4 regions of the Rhodovulum sp. HP10 genome follow, and region 2 is predicted to be linked to each of the others. Evidence: riboswitches for the same ligand, from Rfam matches in the RefSeq annotation. Region 2 holds a riboswitch; each other region holds the start of a gene.

Region 1 (4,192 bases), 1.3 Mb from region 2:
CGCCACTATGGAGCCCGGTGCGAAAGCCCATCGCCCGAAGCTCGGCAAGCACCTCGGGCAGGCCCTTCTGCAACAAGGGTTCCCCGCCCGAGATCACCACCCCGTCAAGCAGCCCCTGCCGGCGGTCGAGAAAGGCCAGGACCGCGTCCCAGCCGATCCGGCCCGGCCCCGCCGCCAGCAGCTCGGTGTTGTGGCAATAACGGCAGGCCCAGGGACAGCCTTGGCAGAAGACCGTCGCCACCAGTTCGCCGGGCCAGTCGACGCTCGAATGCCGGACCAGCCCGGAGATCGCAAGCTCAGCCAAGCCGCGCCTTCGCCTCGTCGAAATAGACCCGTTCGGCGGCCTCGCCCTTCTTGCCGGTGTTGAAGGAGGACATCGGGCGGTGATAGCCCATCACCCGGGTCCAGACCTCGCAGCGGGTGCGCTCTTCGTCCGTCAGGACGATTTCGGCATCCCGGGTCGTCATGTCCTTGTCGATCATGGTCATCGGATCGCTCCTTCAGCTGGCTTTCGCGCGCTTCGCCGCGATCAGCTCGGCGTCGCATTTCGGGCAGAATTCGTGCTCGCCCGCGAGATACCCGTGTTTCGGGCAGATCGAGAAGGTGGGCGTCACGGTGATATAGGGCAGGCGGAAGGACGACAGCGCCCGGCGCACGAGCTTCTTGCAGGCCTCGGCCGACGAGATCCGCTCGCCCATGTAAAGATGCAGGACCGTGCCGCCGGTATAGCGCGCCTGCAACGGCTCCTGATGTTCGAGCGCCTCGAACGGGTCGGCGGTATATCCGACCGGAAGCTGGGTCGAGTTGGTGTAATAGGGCTGATCGTCGGTGCCCGCCTGCAGGATGCCCGGGAAGCGCTTCCGGTCCTCGCGGGCAAAGCGGTAGGTCGTGCCCTCGGCGGGCGTGGCCTCTAGATTGTACATGTGCCCGGTCTCTTCCTGGAACTCGACCATCCGGGCGCGCAGGTGATCCATCAGCCTGAGGGCAAGCGCCTGGCCCGCCTCGGTCGCAATGTCCTCGCGGTCGTCGGTGAAGTTCCGGATCATCTCGTTCACGCCGTTCACGCCCAGCGTCGAGAAGTGGTTCCGGAGCGTGCCGAGGTAGCGCTTGGTATAGGGGAAAAGCCCGGCCTCGATATGATGCTCGATCACCTTGCGCTTGAGCTCCAGGCTGGTGCGGGCGATCCCCGCCAGCCGGTCGAGCGCGGCCAGAAGCCCCGCCTCGTCGCCCTTGTGCAGATGGCCGAGCCGGGCGCAGTTGATGGTGACGACGCCAAGGCTGCCGGTCTGCTCGGCCGAGCCGAACAGACCGTTGCCGCGTTTCAGAAGCTCGGTCAGGTCAAGCTGCAGGCGGCAGCACATCGAGCGCACCATATGCGGCTCGAGCTCCGAATTCACGAAGTTCTGGAAATAGGGCAGCCCGTATTTCGCCGTCATCTCGAACAGATAACCGGCATTCTCGCTGTCCCAGGGGAAATCGGGGGTGATGTTGTAGGTCGGGATCGGGAAGGTGAAGACCCGGCCCCTGGCATCGCCCGCGGTCATCACCTCCATATAGGCGCGGTTGATCATGTCCATCTCGGACTGCAGCTCGCCATAGGTGAACTCCGCCTCGCGCCCGCCGATCACCGGCACCTGATCGCGCAGGTCTTCCGGGCAGGTCCAGTCGAAGGTCAGGTTGGTGAAGGGCGTCTGCGTGCCCCAGCGCGAGGGCACGTTCAGATTGTAGATGAATTCCTGCATCGCCTGCCGGACGGCGGCGAAATCGAGCCCGTCGCGCCGGACATAGGGCGCCAGATAGGTATCGAACGAGCTGAAGGCCTGGGCGCCGGCCCATTCGTTCTGCAACGTGCCGAGGAAGTTCACGATCTGGCCCAGGGCGCTTGTCAGATGCATCGGCGCGGCGGATTCGATGGTGCCGGGCACGCCGTTCAGCCCCTCGCGCAGCAGCGTCCTCAGAGACCAGCCCGCGCAATAGCCCGCGAACATGTCGAGATCGTGGATATGGATGTCGCCCTGGCGATGGGCCTGGCCGACCTCGGGCGGGTAGATATGGCTCAGCCAGTAATTCGCCGTCACCTTGCCCGAGGTGTTCAGGATCATCCCGCCCAACGAATAGCCCTGATTCGCGTTGGCATTCACTCGCCAGTCCGAGCGGTCGAGATATTCGTTGATCGAGCTTTCGACATCGACCAGCACCCGGCGGTCCTCGCGCAGCCGCGCATGCTGGGCGCGATAGACCGCATAGGCGCGCACCGTCGCGATCCGGTTGGCGCCGATCAGCGCCTGTTCGACGGCATCCTGGATCTCCTCGACATCGGGCGCGCCGTCCGCGTGTCGGAAGCTCAGCACCCGCACCACCTGGGCGGTGAGATGCGCGGCCTCCTCGGCGCCGAATTCGCCGGTGGCCTCGCCCGCGCGGGCGATGGCGCGGGCGATCCGGCCGGGGTCGAAGGGAACGATCTGGCCGTCGCGGTTGGCGACGGAACGGGGCGAGGGGGCGGTCATGGCGGTTCGCTTTCGGTTCTGGTCAGGGGCGGCAGGCAGGGAGGCACGCGGACCCGCCGGTCCGACGCACGCACCCGAGCCCACCGCTCGCGGTCGTTCGGTCCGCTCTGGCAGGTCTCCTGACTTCGCGGCTCGGACGCCCTGGCCCTCCTTCCCGGCGTCTTGCGCCAGTGGATCACGGGGCCGCAGCTTGCCGCTGACAGTTGCGGGGGCAGTGCCGGATTCTCACCGGCTTCCCTCTTCGCCCACGGGATGAACCGCGGGAACCAAAGCAACATGATATTGATGCCGATGGGGATATTTTGTCAATATGTAGTGGGTGCGACCTTCGCGCACCCTCGGGTGCCGCCATCGGGCCCTGCCGCCGCGCGCCTATGCCTGCGGCAAGGCGGGAGGCGGAGACGTCTTCCTGCCAGCGCCCGGGCGCCATCACGGGCCAGCCCCGGGGAAGGGGGTAGGCGATCGGCGCTGTCGCCGCAAGCCGAAGCCGCTATGCTGGCGCCGACCGGCCGAAGGGGAAAGCGATGGAATACATGGAATGGCAACGGCTTCTGACCAGAAGCCGGCACGGACAGTCGGAGATCGTGGATGCGCCCGAGCGGCCCGCCTTCCTGGTCGATCTCGACCGGGTGATCTTCTCGCAGCCATTCCGGCGGCTTGCCAACAAGACCCAGGTGCATCCGCTTTACGAGAACGACCACCTGCATCACCGGATGATCCACAGCCTCGAGACCAGCAGCGTGGGCCGCTCGCTGGGGTTCGAGGTCGGGCAGGCGCTGGCCGCGCGGGGCATCCTGTCCGAAGGGGCGGGCCACGAGCTGTCCTATATCCTGCAGGCGGCCTGTGCTGCCCATGATATCGGCAATCCGCCCTTCGGCCATGCCGGCGAGGATGCAATCTCGGAGTGGTTCGCGACCCGGCGCCCCTTCGAGGCCGATCTGAGCCCGGGCCAGCGCCGGGAGTTCGAGCATTTCGAGGGCAATGCCCAGGGCTTCCGGATCCTGACCCGGCTGGAGATGTACCGGCTCGAGGGCGGCATGCGGCTGACCCATGCCGTTCTGGGCGCCTTCACCAAATATCCCTGCCTCGCAAAGGACGGTGCGCTGGGCCGGGACGCGCCCACCATCGGCCTGAAGAAATACGGGGCCTTCGAGGCAGAGGCCGCGCATCTGGCCGGGATGGCCGAAAGCACCGGGTTGATTCCCCGGGATGCCGGCTGGCAACGGCACCCGCTGGCCTTCCTCGTCGAGGCGGCGGACAATATCTGCTACAACATCCTCGATCTCGAGGATGCCTTTACCACCGGCGTCCTGTCCCATGGCGAGGTGCGGCCGCTGCTGGAGGCGCTGATCGGCAAGGAAGTCGCGCCCGTCCCCGGCGGGACGCACGCCGAGCATGTGGGCCATCTGCGCGCCCGGGCCGTCCATGGCGCCATCCGCGCCAGTGTCGCGGCCTTTCTGGACCACCATGACGACATTCTCGCGGGCCGGTTCTCGGCCGAGCTGACCGATGTCTTCGCGCTGAAGGAGGCCTTTGCGGCGATTTCCGATGTCGCGAATGAGCGGATCTTCCCCTCGTCGCGCAAGATGGAGCTGGAAGTGGCGGGGCGCGATCTGATCTTTGCGCTGCTCGACCGCTTCCTTGCGGTGATCGAGGAGCTGGCCCGCCATGGCTGGAATGTCGCG
Region 2 (4,192 bases):
GGCGCCGCGATGGCGGGCGGGCTGCTGGGCCAGGGCTATCTCTCGGGCAGTGCGCTGGCCATTGGCGGGGTCTTCGGCCGGATCGCCGGGGCGGGCGCGGCCAGCATCGCGGGCCCCGACGCCCGCCAGGCCGGGCCCGGCGCCGTCCCGTCCCTCCCGGCGGCGGACCCCGCCCCCCCCCTCTCACAGCCTGCCTCCGCGGCCTCCAGGCCCTGGCAGGAGGCCGCCCGCGCGCTGAACATCTGCAATAGCTGCGGTTTCTGCACCGGGCTTTGCGCGGTCTTTCCGGCGGCCCAGCTCCGTCCGGCCCTCGCGGCAGGCGATCTGCGCCACCTGGCGCATCTTTGCCATGACTGCCGCTCCTGCCATTACGACTGCCAATATGCCCCGCCCCATGCGCTGGCGGTGAACCTGCCCGCGGCCCTGGCCGAGGCGCGCGCAGCCGATTACGCCGCCGGCCTGCCCGCGCGCCTGCCCGGGGCGATCTTCCTGCTCTGCCTTCTCGGCCTGCCGCTGCTGGCCCTTCTGGCGATCCCGCCCGAGAGGCTCTTTGCCACCGGCACCGCGCCCGGCGCCTTTTACGAGGTGATCCCGCATTGGCTCATGGCCGGAGGCGCGGGGCTGGCTTTCGGCGGCGCGGCGCTGGTGCTGGCGATCCGGCTCGGACGGTTCTGGCGTCAGACCAGAGGCCCCGCCGCGCGGCCGGGCATCCGCCCCCTGCTCCGGGGACTGGGTGCGGCGCTGCGGCTCAGCAATCTCGGCGAGGCGCGCGGCTGCGACGGGCCAGAGGGCCCGACCGGCCCGGCGCGGCGGATCTTCCATCACCTGCTGGCGGGCGGCTTCGTGCTGACCGGGCTGGCGACGCTGGCCGGGGCCCTGCTTCACGCCCGGGGCGAGATCGCGCCCTATCCGCTGGCCTCGGCCCCGGTCGGGCTGGGCACGCTGGGCGGTCTCGCCATGCTTGCCGGGCTTGCGGGACTGTCGCATCGGCGCATCCGGGCCGACCGCCGCCCTGCCTCGGCCCGGATGGAGACCGCCGACCGCGACCTGAGACGGGCCCTGGGCATTGTCGCGGGCTCGGGCCTCGCGCTGCTGGCCCTGCGCGACGGGCCGGCGATGGGGCTGATGCTGGCGCTCCATCTCGGGTCGGTCCTGGGGCTCGCGCTGGCGCTGCCCTTCGGCAAGCTCTCGCACGGGGCCTATCGCGGCCTCGCCCTGATCCGCCACGCCGCCGAACGCGCGGCCCGGCCAAGGCCCCGTCGCTGAGACCCGTCGCCGAGACCCGTTACCGAACCCTGCCGCCGAACCCGTCCCCCAGGCATCGTCCCCAAGCATCGCGCTTGACAAGCGCGCGCCCGGAAGGGCATGAACCGCCGCGCTGGTGCCCGTCATCGGACGGGTGAAAAGGGAATGCGCCAGAGGCCGGGTTCGATGCATCGGGCCTTCAAGCGCAGCCGCCCCCGCGACCGTGACCGGAGAGGCCGCCCGCATGCCACTGACCCGAACGGGCCGGGAAGGCAGGGCCGCCGCCGAAGGCCCCTGCCTTCGAGATCCGCAAGCCGGGAGACCTGCCAGCGCAGACGACGTGAACCGGACGGGGTGTTCCGGTGTCGGGTCCGGCTTCGGCTCTGCCCGCTCCCGCCCTTGTCCTCCGACCCGTGGGGCCCGACGATGAGTGTTTCCGTTTCCTTCCGCCGCTCCTTCCGCGACCGGAGCCGCCCGGCATGAGCGCGCCCGAGGCCCCTGCGGTCGAGCTTCTGGTCTGCACCACCTGCAAGCGCCGCCAGCCCGCCGATCCCGACGCCCCCCGCCCGGGCAGCCTGCTTCACGAGGCCGTCCGGACTCATGGCCTGCCCGAAGGCGTGCGCCTTGTGCCCGTCGAATGCCTCTCGGCCTGTGCCTCGGGTTGCACCGTCGCGCTGCGGGGGCCGGGCCGCTGGACCTATGTCTATGGCAATTTCGACGAGACGACCGGCGCGCCCATCATCGCCGAGGGCGCCCGCGCCTATCGCGACGCCGCCGACGGGCTCGTGCCCTGGCGCGAGCGCCCCGAGCATTTCCGCAAGAACTGCATTGCCCGTATCCCGCCCATGGAGGCCCTGAAATGACCGATCTCGCCAAGCTTCCCGTCACCGTCGTCACCGGCTTTCTCGGCTCGGGCAAGACCACGCTGATCCGCCACCTGATGCAGAATGCGGGCGGCCGCCGCCTGGCCGTCCTCGTCAATGAATTCGGCGATGTCGGCGTCGATGGCGAGATCCTGAAGGGCTGCGCCCTGCCCGACTGCCCGGCCGAGAACGTGGTCGAGCTTGCCAATGGCTGCATCTGCTGCACCGTCGCCGACGAGTTCATCCCGACGATGGAGGCGCTTTTGCAGCTCGAGCCGCGCCCCGACCATATCCTGATCGAGACCTCGGGGCTGGCCCTGCCGAAACCTCTGCTCAAGGCGTTCGACTGGCCCGCGATCCGCTCGCGCATCACCGTCGACGGGGTGATCGCGGTGGCCGATGCCGAGGCCGTGGCCGCGGGCCGCTTCGCGCCGAATGTCGCCGCCGTCGATGCCCAGCGCGCCGCCGATGACAGCCTTGATCACGAGACGCCGCTGTCCGAGGTCTTCGAGGACCAGATCGCCTGCGCCGATATCGTGCTGCTGACCAAGCCCGATCTCGCCGGCCCCGAGGGGCTGGCCGCCGCCCGCGCCGTGATCGAGGCCGAGGCGCCGCGCAAGCTGCCCGTGGTCGAGGTGACCGAGGGCGCGGTCGATCCGCGCGTGATCCTGGGACTTGGCGCGGCCGCCGAGGATGATCTCGACGCCCGGCCCAGCCATCACGACAGCGGCGCCGAGCATGACCATGACGAATTCGAAAGCGTGGTGATCGATCTGCCCGAACAGGACGACCCCGAGGCGCTCTCGGCCCGGATCGAGGCGCTGGCGCGCACGCAGAACATCCTGCGGGTCAAGGGCCATGTCGCGGTCGCGGGCAAGCCGATGCGGCTTCTGGTGCAGGCGGTGGGCGCGCGGGTGCGCCATCAGTTCGACCGGCCCTGGGGGCCGGACGAGACCCGCGCCACCCGGCTTGTCGTGATCGCCGAGCATGACGATATCGACGAAGGCGCGATCCGCGCGGCCCTGAGCGCCTGAGGCCGCCCCCATGCATGTCGTCTTCCGCGAAAGCCACGGGCTCGAGGAAACCGCCGTTCCGACGGATCTGGGTCAGGACCCGGCCGATCTGGCGGTGCTGTCCTTTTCCGACAGCGATCTCGGGGCCTTCGCGGCGGGCTGGCATCGCGGCGGCGGCCCCGAAGGCCGGATGCCCACCCTCAGGCTGGCCAATCTCGCGGCCCTGATCCATCCGCTCTCGGTCGATACCTATGCAGAGCGCACGCTTTCGGGGGCGAAGGGCATCCTGATCCGGCTGATCGGCGGGCGCGCCTATTGGGAGTACGGGCTGACCCAGATCGGCGCGCTGGCCCGCGCGCATGGCATCGCGCTGGCCGTGCTGCCCGCCGACGGGCGCCCCGATCCGCGGCTCGACGCGGCCTCGACCCTGCCGGTCTCGACACTCAGGCGCCTGTCCGAGCTCTGCGACGAGGGCGGTGCGGTCGCGGCACAGGCGGCGCTGGCGCAACTGGCGCTGGCCGCGGGGCTTTACGCCGCGCCCGTGATCGGCACCAAGACCGTGCCCGAGATGGGCGCCTGGAGCCCCGAGGGCGGAGCCGTGCCCGCGCCCGACCTGTCGCCGGTGGATGCCCCCCGGATCGTCCTGACCTTCTACCGCGCCTATGTCACCGCCGCCGATCTCGGCCCCGTCGAGGCGCTTTTCGACGCGTTCCGGGCGCGCGGCTGCGCCGTCACCGGCCTCTTCGTGCCGTCCCTGAAGGCGCCCGAGGCGGCGCGCTGGCTGGCGGACCATCTGCGCGCGCTGAGCCCCGCCGCCATCGTCAACGCCACCGCCTTTTCCGGCAAGGGCGAGGACGGGACCTCGCCGCTCGATGCCCCGGGCGTGCCGGTCTTTCAGGTGGCGCTGTCTTCCGCCCCCGAAACCGCCTGGGCCGAGGCCGAGCGCGGGCTGTCTCCGGCCGATCTTGCCATGCATGTGGTCCTGCCCGAGGTCGATGGCCGGATCTTCGCGGGCGTTGCGTCCTTCAAGGAGGCGGGCACGCGCGACCCCGGCCTGCAGTTCGCCCGCAT
Region 3 (4,192 bases), 990 kb from region 2:
TCGGGGCCGAAGCGGGCGGCGATCATGAAGAAGACGAGCAGCAGGAAGACCACGTCGATCATCGGCGTGAGGCTCGGGCGGCGCGTCCGCCGGGGCGTGTCGAAGCTGAACATCAACCCGCATCCGCTGCCAGGAAAAGCCGGGTCGCGAGGTCCTCCATGTCGGCGCGGGCGCTGTCGGCAACGGATTCGAACCAGCTGAGCGAGACCGCCGCCGGGATCGCCACCGCCATGCCGGCCGCCGTGGTCAGAAGGGCCTCCCAGATACCACCCGCCAGATCGGCCGGGTCGGCTGCGGCCCCCGCCGATTGCAGCGCCTGAAAGGCGTCGATCATGCCCAGAACGGTTCCCAGAAGCCCCAGAAGCGGCGCGATCACCGCGATCAGTTCCAGCGCCCGCAGCCCCGCGCGAAGCTCGGCCAGCAGCCGCCGGGCGACGCGGGTCGTCTCTTCGCGGGCCTTGGCCTCGGGCAGGCCCAGCGACAGCGCCCCGATGGCCGCGCGAACCAGCCGCGCCCGCAGCCCGACCCGGCCCGAGACCGCCGCCACCGCCGCCTCGCGCGCGCCCTCCTGCCAGAGCGCGACCGAGCGTTCGGCCCGGGCGCCCGCGAAGGCACCCATCCGTGCGAGGCCCCAGAGCTTCCAGAGGATCAGACTGAGCGTTGCGACCGACAAGGCCGCGATGGCCCACATCGCCGCGCCGCCGGTGTGAAGGAAGGACAGGATCGGCTCGATCATGCGGCGGGCTCCTCGGTCAGGCAGGAATTGGGGGTCATCGCACCACCTCCAGCGGCTGGAAGACCGGGCCGTCGGGGGTCTCGGCCAGATAGGCGCGCAGCCCGAAGACCTCGGCCAGATTGGCCTCGCTCAGCACCGCGCGCGGCGGACCGTCGGCCACCAGACGGCCCCGATGCATCAGCAGGAGCCGGGTGCAGAACCGGACCGCCAGCCCCAGATCGTGCAGCGAGACCATCACCAGGCGGCCTTCGGCGGCGAGCCCCGCAAACAGCTCCATGGTGGTGAACTGATGCGCGGGGTCGAGCCCGGCGATGGGTTCGTCGGCCATCAGGACCGGCGCCTCCTGCGCCAGCGCCCGGGCGATCAGCACCCGCGCCTGCTCGCCCCCCGACAGCTCGGTCGCGCGGCGCGTGGCGAACCCGGCAAGCCCGAGCCTGTCCATCGCGGCAGAAATGGCGGCACGGTCGCGCGGGCCAGGGCCCTGGCCCGGCCCCAGATGCGGCGTGCGGCCGAGCCCGACCAGGGTCTCGACGCTGACCGGCCAGGCGATCTCGCGCATCTGCGGCAGCCAGGCGGCGATGCGGGCACGCTCGGAGGCGGCAAGGCGGGCAAGGCTCGATCCGCCCTTGTGCGGCACGAGGCCGAGGGCTGCGCGCATCAAGGTGGTCTTGCCCGCGCCATTGGGGCCGACAAGGCCCACGCATTCGCCGGGGGACAGCCGCGCGGTGACATCGTCGACCACCGGGCAGGCGCCGCGCAGGACGCTCAGATGCGTGAGGTTGAGGCCGGTCATGCGCCTGCCTCCGCCCGGGTGCGGAAGATCAGCCGGATGAACAGCGGCGCCCCGATCAGCGCGGTGACGACACCCAGCTTGAGATCGCGGTCGGGCAGCACCAGACGCACGCCGATATCGGCGGCAAGCAGCAAGGCCGCGCCGCCCAGCGCCGAGGCCGGCAACAGGCGCCCGGGCCGGGCGCCGACCAGCGGGCGCAGAAGATGCGGCACGATCAGCCCGACAAAGCCGATGGCCCCCGCGACCGCCACCCCGGCCCCGACCGAGGCCGCGACGCCAAGCACAAGCGCGAGGCGCAGCCGCCCGAGCCGGATGCCCAGCGCCGCCGCCGCATCCTCGCCCAGCGTCAGCGCGTCGAGCCCGCGGCCGAGCCCGGCCAGCATCAGCCAGCCCAGAAGCGTCAGCGGCAGCGCCAGCCAGACATGGGTGAAGGAGCGATCGGCGAGCGAGCCCATCAGCCAGAACACGATATCGGCCGTGGCATAGGGGTTGGGCGAGAGGTTCAGCACCAGTTGCGTCAGTGCCCCCGCCAGCGCCGAGAGCGCGATGCCCGCGAGGATCAGCGTGAAGGCGCCGCCGCGCGGCCCGGCCAGAAGCAGCAGAAGCGAGACGGCGATCAGCGCGCCGGTCAGCGCCGAGGCCGGCAGCGCCAGCACATGCGCCGAGGCGAGCCCCGTTTGCAGCGCCAGCACCGCGCCCAGCGCGGCACTCGACGAGACGCCGATCAGACCGGGCTCGGCCAGCGGGTTGCGCATGTAGCCCTGAAGGGCCGCACCCGAGAGCCCGAGGCTCGCGCCCACCAGCACGGCAAGGATCGCGCGTGGCAGCCGGATCTCGCGCATGACCAGCACCGCCGCCTCGCCGCGCCCGGCCAGCAGCGCCGAGAGGCTGTCGCCGACCGACAGCCCGGCCGGACCGATCAGCAGCGACAGCCCGAAAAGCGCCGCCACCAGCAGCGCAAGCGCCCAGAAAAGCCCCTGCCCCCTCATGCGCGCGCTCCGTCCTGGTCGGCCGGTCTTGTCTCCGGATCGTCCATCGCCCTGCCCTTCCCTGCCCTTGCGGGCGGTCCGGGGTGCGGCGGGATCGGGCCAGCTCCCCGGACGGTGATCTGTCTCACCGCTGCGGGCTGGCCGCTCCGGGGCGCGCCCCGCGCCCGGAAAGGGTGATCGTCGCTCCGGCAGGTCTCCTGGCTTGCGGGTCCTTGCTTGGCTGGCCTTCCCGGGCCCTGGCCCAGTGGCATCTGTCAGCCGCGCTCTCCGCCTACAGTTGCGGGGGCAGCCGCGGAGTTGCCCCTGAGAGGGCGCACCGCGTTCCCTTTTATCCGGCCTTCCCGGCCGGAACCGAAGTCGCTCCTGCCTAGCCCATCGGCGCGCATTGTCAAAGCCCTTTGAGCGGGCTCAGCCCTCGCCCGCCAGCCCCTTCAGGATCGGACAATCGGGACGCTGATCGCCCGCACAGGCCGAGACCAGCTCGGCCAAGGTGGCGCGCATCGCCTGCAACTCGGCGATCTTGGCCTCGATCTGCGCCAGATGGACGCGGGCGATCTGCTTCACATTGGCGCTGGCGCGCTCCTTGTCGGTGTAAAGCGCCAGAAGCGCCCGGCATTCCTCGATCGAGAAGCCGAGCGACCGGGCCCGGCCCAGAAAGGTCAGGTTGTGCCGGTCGGTTTCCGAGAAATGCCGGTAGCCATTGTCGCCCCGGGCCGGACGGATCAGACCGATCTCCTCGTAATAGCGGATGGTCTTGGCCGGCAGCCCGGTGGCCTTCGAGATGTCGCCGATATTCATGACCCGGCCTCCAGCGGGCCGAGCCCGCGCAGCCGAAGCGCGTTCGACAGCACGAAGAGGCTCGAGCAGGCCATCGCGCCCGCGGCCAGCATCGGCGACAGGAGAAGGCCGTTCAGCGGATAGAGCACGCCTGCCGCCACCGGGATCAGCGCGACGTTATAGGCGAAGGCCCAGAACAGGTTCTGGCGGATATTGGCCAGAGTCCGGCGGCTGACATGGAGCGCATTGACCACGCCCTGCGGATCGCCCGACATCAGCACCACGTCGCCCGCCTCGATGGCGACATCGGTGCCGGTGCCGATGGCAAGCCCCACATCGGCCGCGGCCAGTGCGGGCGCGTCATTCAGCCCGTCGCCGACGAAGGCGACCGGGCCCTCGGCGCGAAGCCCCTCCAGCGCCTCGACCTTGCCGCCGGGCAGAACGCCCGCCACGACACGGTCGATGCCAAGCTCGGCCGCGACGGCGCGCGCGGTCGGCTCGGTATCGCCGGTGATCAGCGCGGTCGCGACACCCATCCGGTGGAGCCCCGCGATCGCCGCGCGCGCCGAGGGCTTGATCGGGTCGGCCAGCGCCAGCACGCCCGCCGCCCCTCCGTCGATGGCCACGAAAACGGGCGTCGCCCCCGTGGCGGCCAGCGTCGCGGCCTCGGCCTCGAGGGGCCCGAGCGCGATGCCCTCGCGCGCCATCAGCCGTTCGGCGCCCACCAGGACGTCACGGCCGCCGATCCGTCCCCGGACGCCGAAACCGGGCAACGCCTCGACCCCTTCGGCCTCGGGATGATCTGGCGCGGCGGCCAGGATGGCCCGGGCAAGCGGATGTTCCGAGCGGGCCTCGAGCGCGGCGGCAGCGGCCAGGACATCGTCCCTTTCAAAGCCG
Region 4 (4,192 bases), 1.5 Mb from region 2:
CATCGTTCTGCCTGACCCCGTCGATCACCGCGCGCACCTGTTGCGGCGTGCCCATCCGATCGGCATTCATCGGCCAGAGATACAGCTCCTTCAGCCCGAAATCCCGCGCCAGGTAACTGAACGCGCCCTCGCAGGTGACCAGCCAGCGCTGCGCCTCGGGAATGGTCGCGATCTCGGCCTTCAGCGGCTCGAGCGTGGCGCGCAGCGCGTCCTTGTAAGCGGTGGCATTCCGGACATAGGTCGCGGCATTGGCGAGGTCGTGCTCGGCAAAGGCGTCGAGGATATTGTCGACATAGACAAGCGCCGTCTCGAGCCCCATCCAGGCATGCGGGTTCGGCTTGCCCCGATAGGCGCCCTCGGCGATCGGGATCGGGTCGATGCCCTCGCTCAGCGTGACCGAGGGCACGTCGCCGAGATGGTCCAGGAACTGCTGGAACCACAGCTCGAGATTCAGGCCGTTCGACAGGATCAGGTCGGCATCCTGCGCCCGGAGGATGTCGCGCGGCGTCGGCTCATAGCCGTGGATCTCGGCCCCCGGCTTGGTGATCGAGACCACATCGGCCGCATCGCCTGCCACATGCCGGGCCATGTCGGCCAGGACCGTGAAGGTCGTCACCACCTTCATCCGGTCTGCATCCGCAAGTGCGGCGCCCGCCATCAGCCCGGCCGTAGCCGCCACCCCGATCAGGCCTGTCATCTTCAGGCTCATGGACCGTCCTTTCCAGGGTTCGGGCAATCGCCCTGCACGGGCCGCCCAGTTGCAAGAGAGTCGCAGATACAGATAGCAGCCCCATGGCTTGTTGCAAGTTATTTGCAATTGCAGCCCGCAACCGGAGGCCTGCCACCCCCTGCCTGCCTTCCCGGCCGCCCGGGTCCGGCGGCCCTGCCTGTCGTCAAGCCGGATGACCTTGCCACGCGTTCATGCTATGGCATCGCTTCAGCCCGACCGGCCCGCTCCGGTGTCGGGCACAGGACATCACCGACGGAGCGGACGCCCCATGACCAAAGCCAGCCCCGAGTCCTTGCTCGACATCTGTCGGCGGCACGGTCTTCGCATCACCGGGCAACGCCGGGTCATCCTCGAGGTGCTGGATGCGGCCGGGGATCATCCCGATGTCGAAGAGCTGCATCGCAGGGTCGCCGCCATCGAGCCGGGGATCAACATCGCCACCGTCTACCGGACGATGAACAAGCTTGCCGAGAAGGGGCTGATCGAACGCCACATGTTCGAGGACGGACGCCTGCGCTACGAACCGGCCCCCGAACAGCATCACGACCATTTCATCAATCTCGAGACCGGCGAGGTGGTCGAATTCAGATCCGACGAGATCGAGCGGCTGCAGGAAGAGATCGCCCGCAAGCACGGTTTCGAGATCGTCAGCCACAAGCTGGAACTCTATGTCAGGCCGCGCAAACCGCGCTGACCGGGCCGGGTCAGGGGCGCAACCTGCGGCGCCCTCATCATTGTCATGAAAACTTCTGAAAGCCCGGCGCATTGACAGTCGCGCGCCGCTCTCGCATCTCTGGCGCGGTTCAGGTGCCGGATCGATGTCCGGTGAAAAGGGAATCCGGGACGGCCCGTCGGCCGGAGCCGGAACTGCCCCCGCAACTGTAGGCGGACAGCCTGCCCGACATGCCACTGGCCGCGCGCGCCGGGAAGGCCGGGCAAGGCGCTCATCCGCGAGTCAGGAAACCTGCCTGGACCGATCACCTGTTCCGGCCGCGTGGGGCGTGCCGGGAGCGGCCTTCCGCAAAGGTGACACCGCCGCTCCGCGACGCCGGTCGCGGGGTTTCGTTTCCAGTTCCGGCGCGCGCCGAGCGCGGGCCGTTCGAAAGGCATGTCACGATGACGACCGAAGATACCTCCTCCCTCCGCCCTGCGCTTCCTCGGGCAGATCATGTCGGCTCGCTGTTGCGCCCGCAGGCGATTGCCGGGGCCAGGATGCAGGGCCTGAAAGGCGCCGAGCTCTGCGCCGTCGAGGACCGCGAAATCGCCGCCCTGGTCGCGATGCAGAAGGAGGCCGGGCTCCGGGTCTTCACCGATGGCGAGGCCCGCCGCCAGTTCTGGCATTACGATTTCATGGGGATGCTGACCGGACTGGACATGAAGCCCTCGACCCGCAGCCTGCCGTTCCAGACAAAGCACAAGACCCCGCCCATCGAGGCGCATCTGACCGGGCCGCTGGATTTCCCGGCAGATCATCCGATGCTGCGCCATTTCACCTATCTCCGGGATCTGGTGGCGCCGGGCGAGGGCATCGCCAAGATCTCGATCCCGGGGCCCTCGGCCTGCCATTACCGGATGGTTCCCGGCAATATCGACTACCGGCCCTATCTGGATCAGGAACTGCTGTTCCATGACATCGCCGCGACCTACCGCAAGGCGGTCAGGGCCTTCTACGATGTCGGCTGCCGCTATCTGCAGCTCGACGACATCTTCTTCGCCTATCTCGGCGACGAGACCCAGCGCGAAGAGCGTCGCGCCATGGGCCAGGATCCCGACGCGCTGATCCGCAAATATGCCTGGATGCTGGAAGAGGCGATCCGGGATCGCCCGGCCGACATGCTGATCGGGATGCATATGTGCCGCGGCAATTTCCGCTCCTCGCATGTGGCCGAGGGCGGCTATCACGTCGCGGCCGACGCGATCTTCAACTGCACTTCGGTCGATATCTACCTGATGGAATACGATACCGGGCGGGCCGGCGGGCTCGAGCCGCTGGCCGCGCTGCCGAAGGGCCGCAAGCGGGTCATGCCCGGCTTCATCACCACCAAGACCGGCAAGCTGGAATCGCTGGACTGGATCAGGGCGAAATATGACGAGGTGTCGAAATATGTCGATATCGGCCAGCTCGGCGTCGCACCCCAATGCGGTTTCGCCTCGACCGAGCATGGCAACGAGATCACCGAGGACGACCAGAAGCGCAAGCTGGAGTTGGTCGTGAAGAGCGCCGAGGCGATCTGGGGCGAAACCTGACGCAAAGGGGACGGGGCGGGGCGCCCGGAACGGAGGCAGGCCCGTCTTGTCTCCTGCGGGCGCCCTTTCGCCGGGATCTGCCGCAGAGGGTCCCGACCGGCCGGGGATGCGCCGCTCTCCGGCCGGGCGCCAGACCTCCAAGGCAGACGCCGACAAGGCCTGGATTCGGAAGGCCGTCGCTCCGCCCGGCGCCTGGATCGCGAACAGGCCCCTCGCGCCGAGAACATGCGCCGATGCCACCTTTCGCGACATGTCTCCGATGTCTTTCCGCCCCGCCCCCGGTGTCGCCCGGCGGCCGGGTCCGGGGCGCGGGGCCTGCGCCCATTCGCCCGGCGGTGCGGCTTACCGCCCGTCGCCGATCAGCCCCAGACGCTGCGGATCGGTCACGGTGACATGGCGCCGGCGGCTGGCCACGATGCCCGCCTTTTCCCAGGCGCTCAGCAGGCGGCTGACGCTGTGCAGCGTCGTGCCGGTCATGTCCGAGATGTCCTGCCGCGTCACCGGAAAGGCGATCTCGATCCCCGCCTCCACCTCGCGGCCCGACTGCGCGATCAGCCGCAACAGCGCCCCCGCCACGCGCTGCTGCACCTGTTGCGTGGCCATCTCGATCAGCCGCGCATTCATCTCGCCGACGCGGGTGCCGACGGTCCTGTAGCCCTCTTCGGCGAAGCCGTCATAGCGGGCCGTGAAACCGTCCCAGAGGCTCATCGGCCAGGACAGCGTCAGACAGTCCCGCGCGCAGATCGCCGTGGCGGGATAGCTCTCGCGCCGGAGCGCCCGGGCAATCCCGAAAAGCTGTCCCGACGGGATATGGAGCGCGGTCACCGCCGTGCCTTCGGCGGTGATGCGCATGACCCGGATCACGCCGTCCAGAAGCAGATGGAAACGCTCTGCCGGGTGGCCCTCGCGGAACACGGCCGCGCCCTCGTCAAAACGCCGGGCGGTGGCCAGATCGAGGATCTCGCGGATCTGTCCCCGGTCGAGCCGCCGGAACGGGCCGACATCCTGCAACAGGCTTTCATCCAGTTTTGCGACCATGAACCGGCCCCGAATTTGTCGAAACGCAATGAGGTCTGGCCCGCGACAGCGCAAAAGGGAAGGCATGAAAACGCATGTGACGGCGAAAGGAGGCTTCCCCTGCGACATCTGCTGTCCCCCCTGTTGCGGCAGCCCCATCGCCCGTGCCGCATCGGCGCTCTCCCGGAAGGGGACAAG

What was found. A riboswitch is a leader RNA that binds a small molecule or an ion and turns the genes downstream of it on or off. The one in region 2 is predicted to bind cobalamin.
Region 1: linked by a shared signal. The riboswitch ahead of ACK8CO_RS04490 (ribonucleoside triphosphate reductase) and the one ahead of ACK8CO_RS17910 (DUF1636 family protein) in region 2 are both predicted to bind cobalamin.
Region 3: linked by a shared signal. The riboswitch ahead of ACK8CO_RS03150 (FecCD family ABC transporter permease) and the one ahead of ACK8CO_RS17910 (DUF1636 family protein) in region 2 are both predicted to bind cobalamin.
Region 4: linked by a shared signal. The riboswitch ahead of ACK8CO_RS10780 (5-methyltetrahydropteroyltriglutamate--homocysteine S-methyltransferase) and the one ahead of ACK8CO_RS17910 (DUF1636 family protein) in region 2 are both predicted to bind cobalamin.

The regions. Positions count from the first base shown of each region.
Region 1 is NZ_CP180201.1:992,236-996,427, reverse strand. It holds gene ACK8CO_RS04495 (anaerobic ribonucleoside-triphosphate reductase activating protein) at 1-304, opposite strand, end outside; partial or broken gene ACK8CO_RS04490 (ribonucleoside triphosphate reductase) at 297-2,507, opposite strand; cobalamin riboswitch at 2,599-2,793, opposite strand; gene dgt (dGTP triphosphohydrolase) at 3,032-4,192, shown strand, end outside.
Region 2 is NZ_CP180201.1:3,819,380-3,823,571, reverse strand. It holds gene tcuA (FAD-dependent tricarballylate dehydrogenase TcuA) at 1-1,266, shown strand, start outside; cobalamin riboswitch at 1,363-1,591, shown strand; gene ACK8CO_RS17910 (DUF1636 family protein) at 1,725-2,108, shown strand; gene cobW (cobalamin biosynthesis protein CobW) at 2,105-3,142, shown strand; gene cobN (cobaltochelatase subunit CobN) at 3,153-4,192, shown strand, end outside.
Region 3 is NZ_CP180201.1:704,067-708,258, forward strand. It holds gene ACK8CO_RS03135 (ExbD/TolR family protein) at 1-113, opposite strand, end outside; gene ACK8CO_RS03140 (MotA/TolQ/ExbB proton channel family protein) at 113-736, opposite strand; gene ACK8CO_RS03145 (ABC transporter ATP-binding protein) at 771-1,529, opposite strand; gene ACK8CO_RS03150 (FecCD family ABC transporter permease) at 1,526-2,518, opposite strand; cobalamin riboswitch at 2,688-2,889, opposite strand; gene cueR (Cu(I)-responsive transcriptional regulator) at 2,927-3,316, opposite strand; gene ACK8CO_RS03160 (heavy metal translocating P-type ATPase) at 3,313-4,192, opposite strand, start outside.
Region 4 is NZ_CP180201.1:2,291,059-2,295,250, reverse strand. It holds gene ACK8CO_RS10790 (metal ABC transporter substrate-binding protein) at 1-709, opposite strand, end outside; gene ACK8CO_RS10785 (Fur family transcriptional regulator) at 999-1,424, shown strand; cobalamin riboswitch at 1,519-1,717, shown strand; gene ACK8CO_RS10780 (5-methyltetrahydropteroyltriglutamate--homocysteine S-methyltransferase) at 1,847-2,977, shown strand; gene ACK8CO_RS10775 (Crp/Fnr family transcriptional regulator) at 3,320-4,015, opposite strand.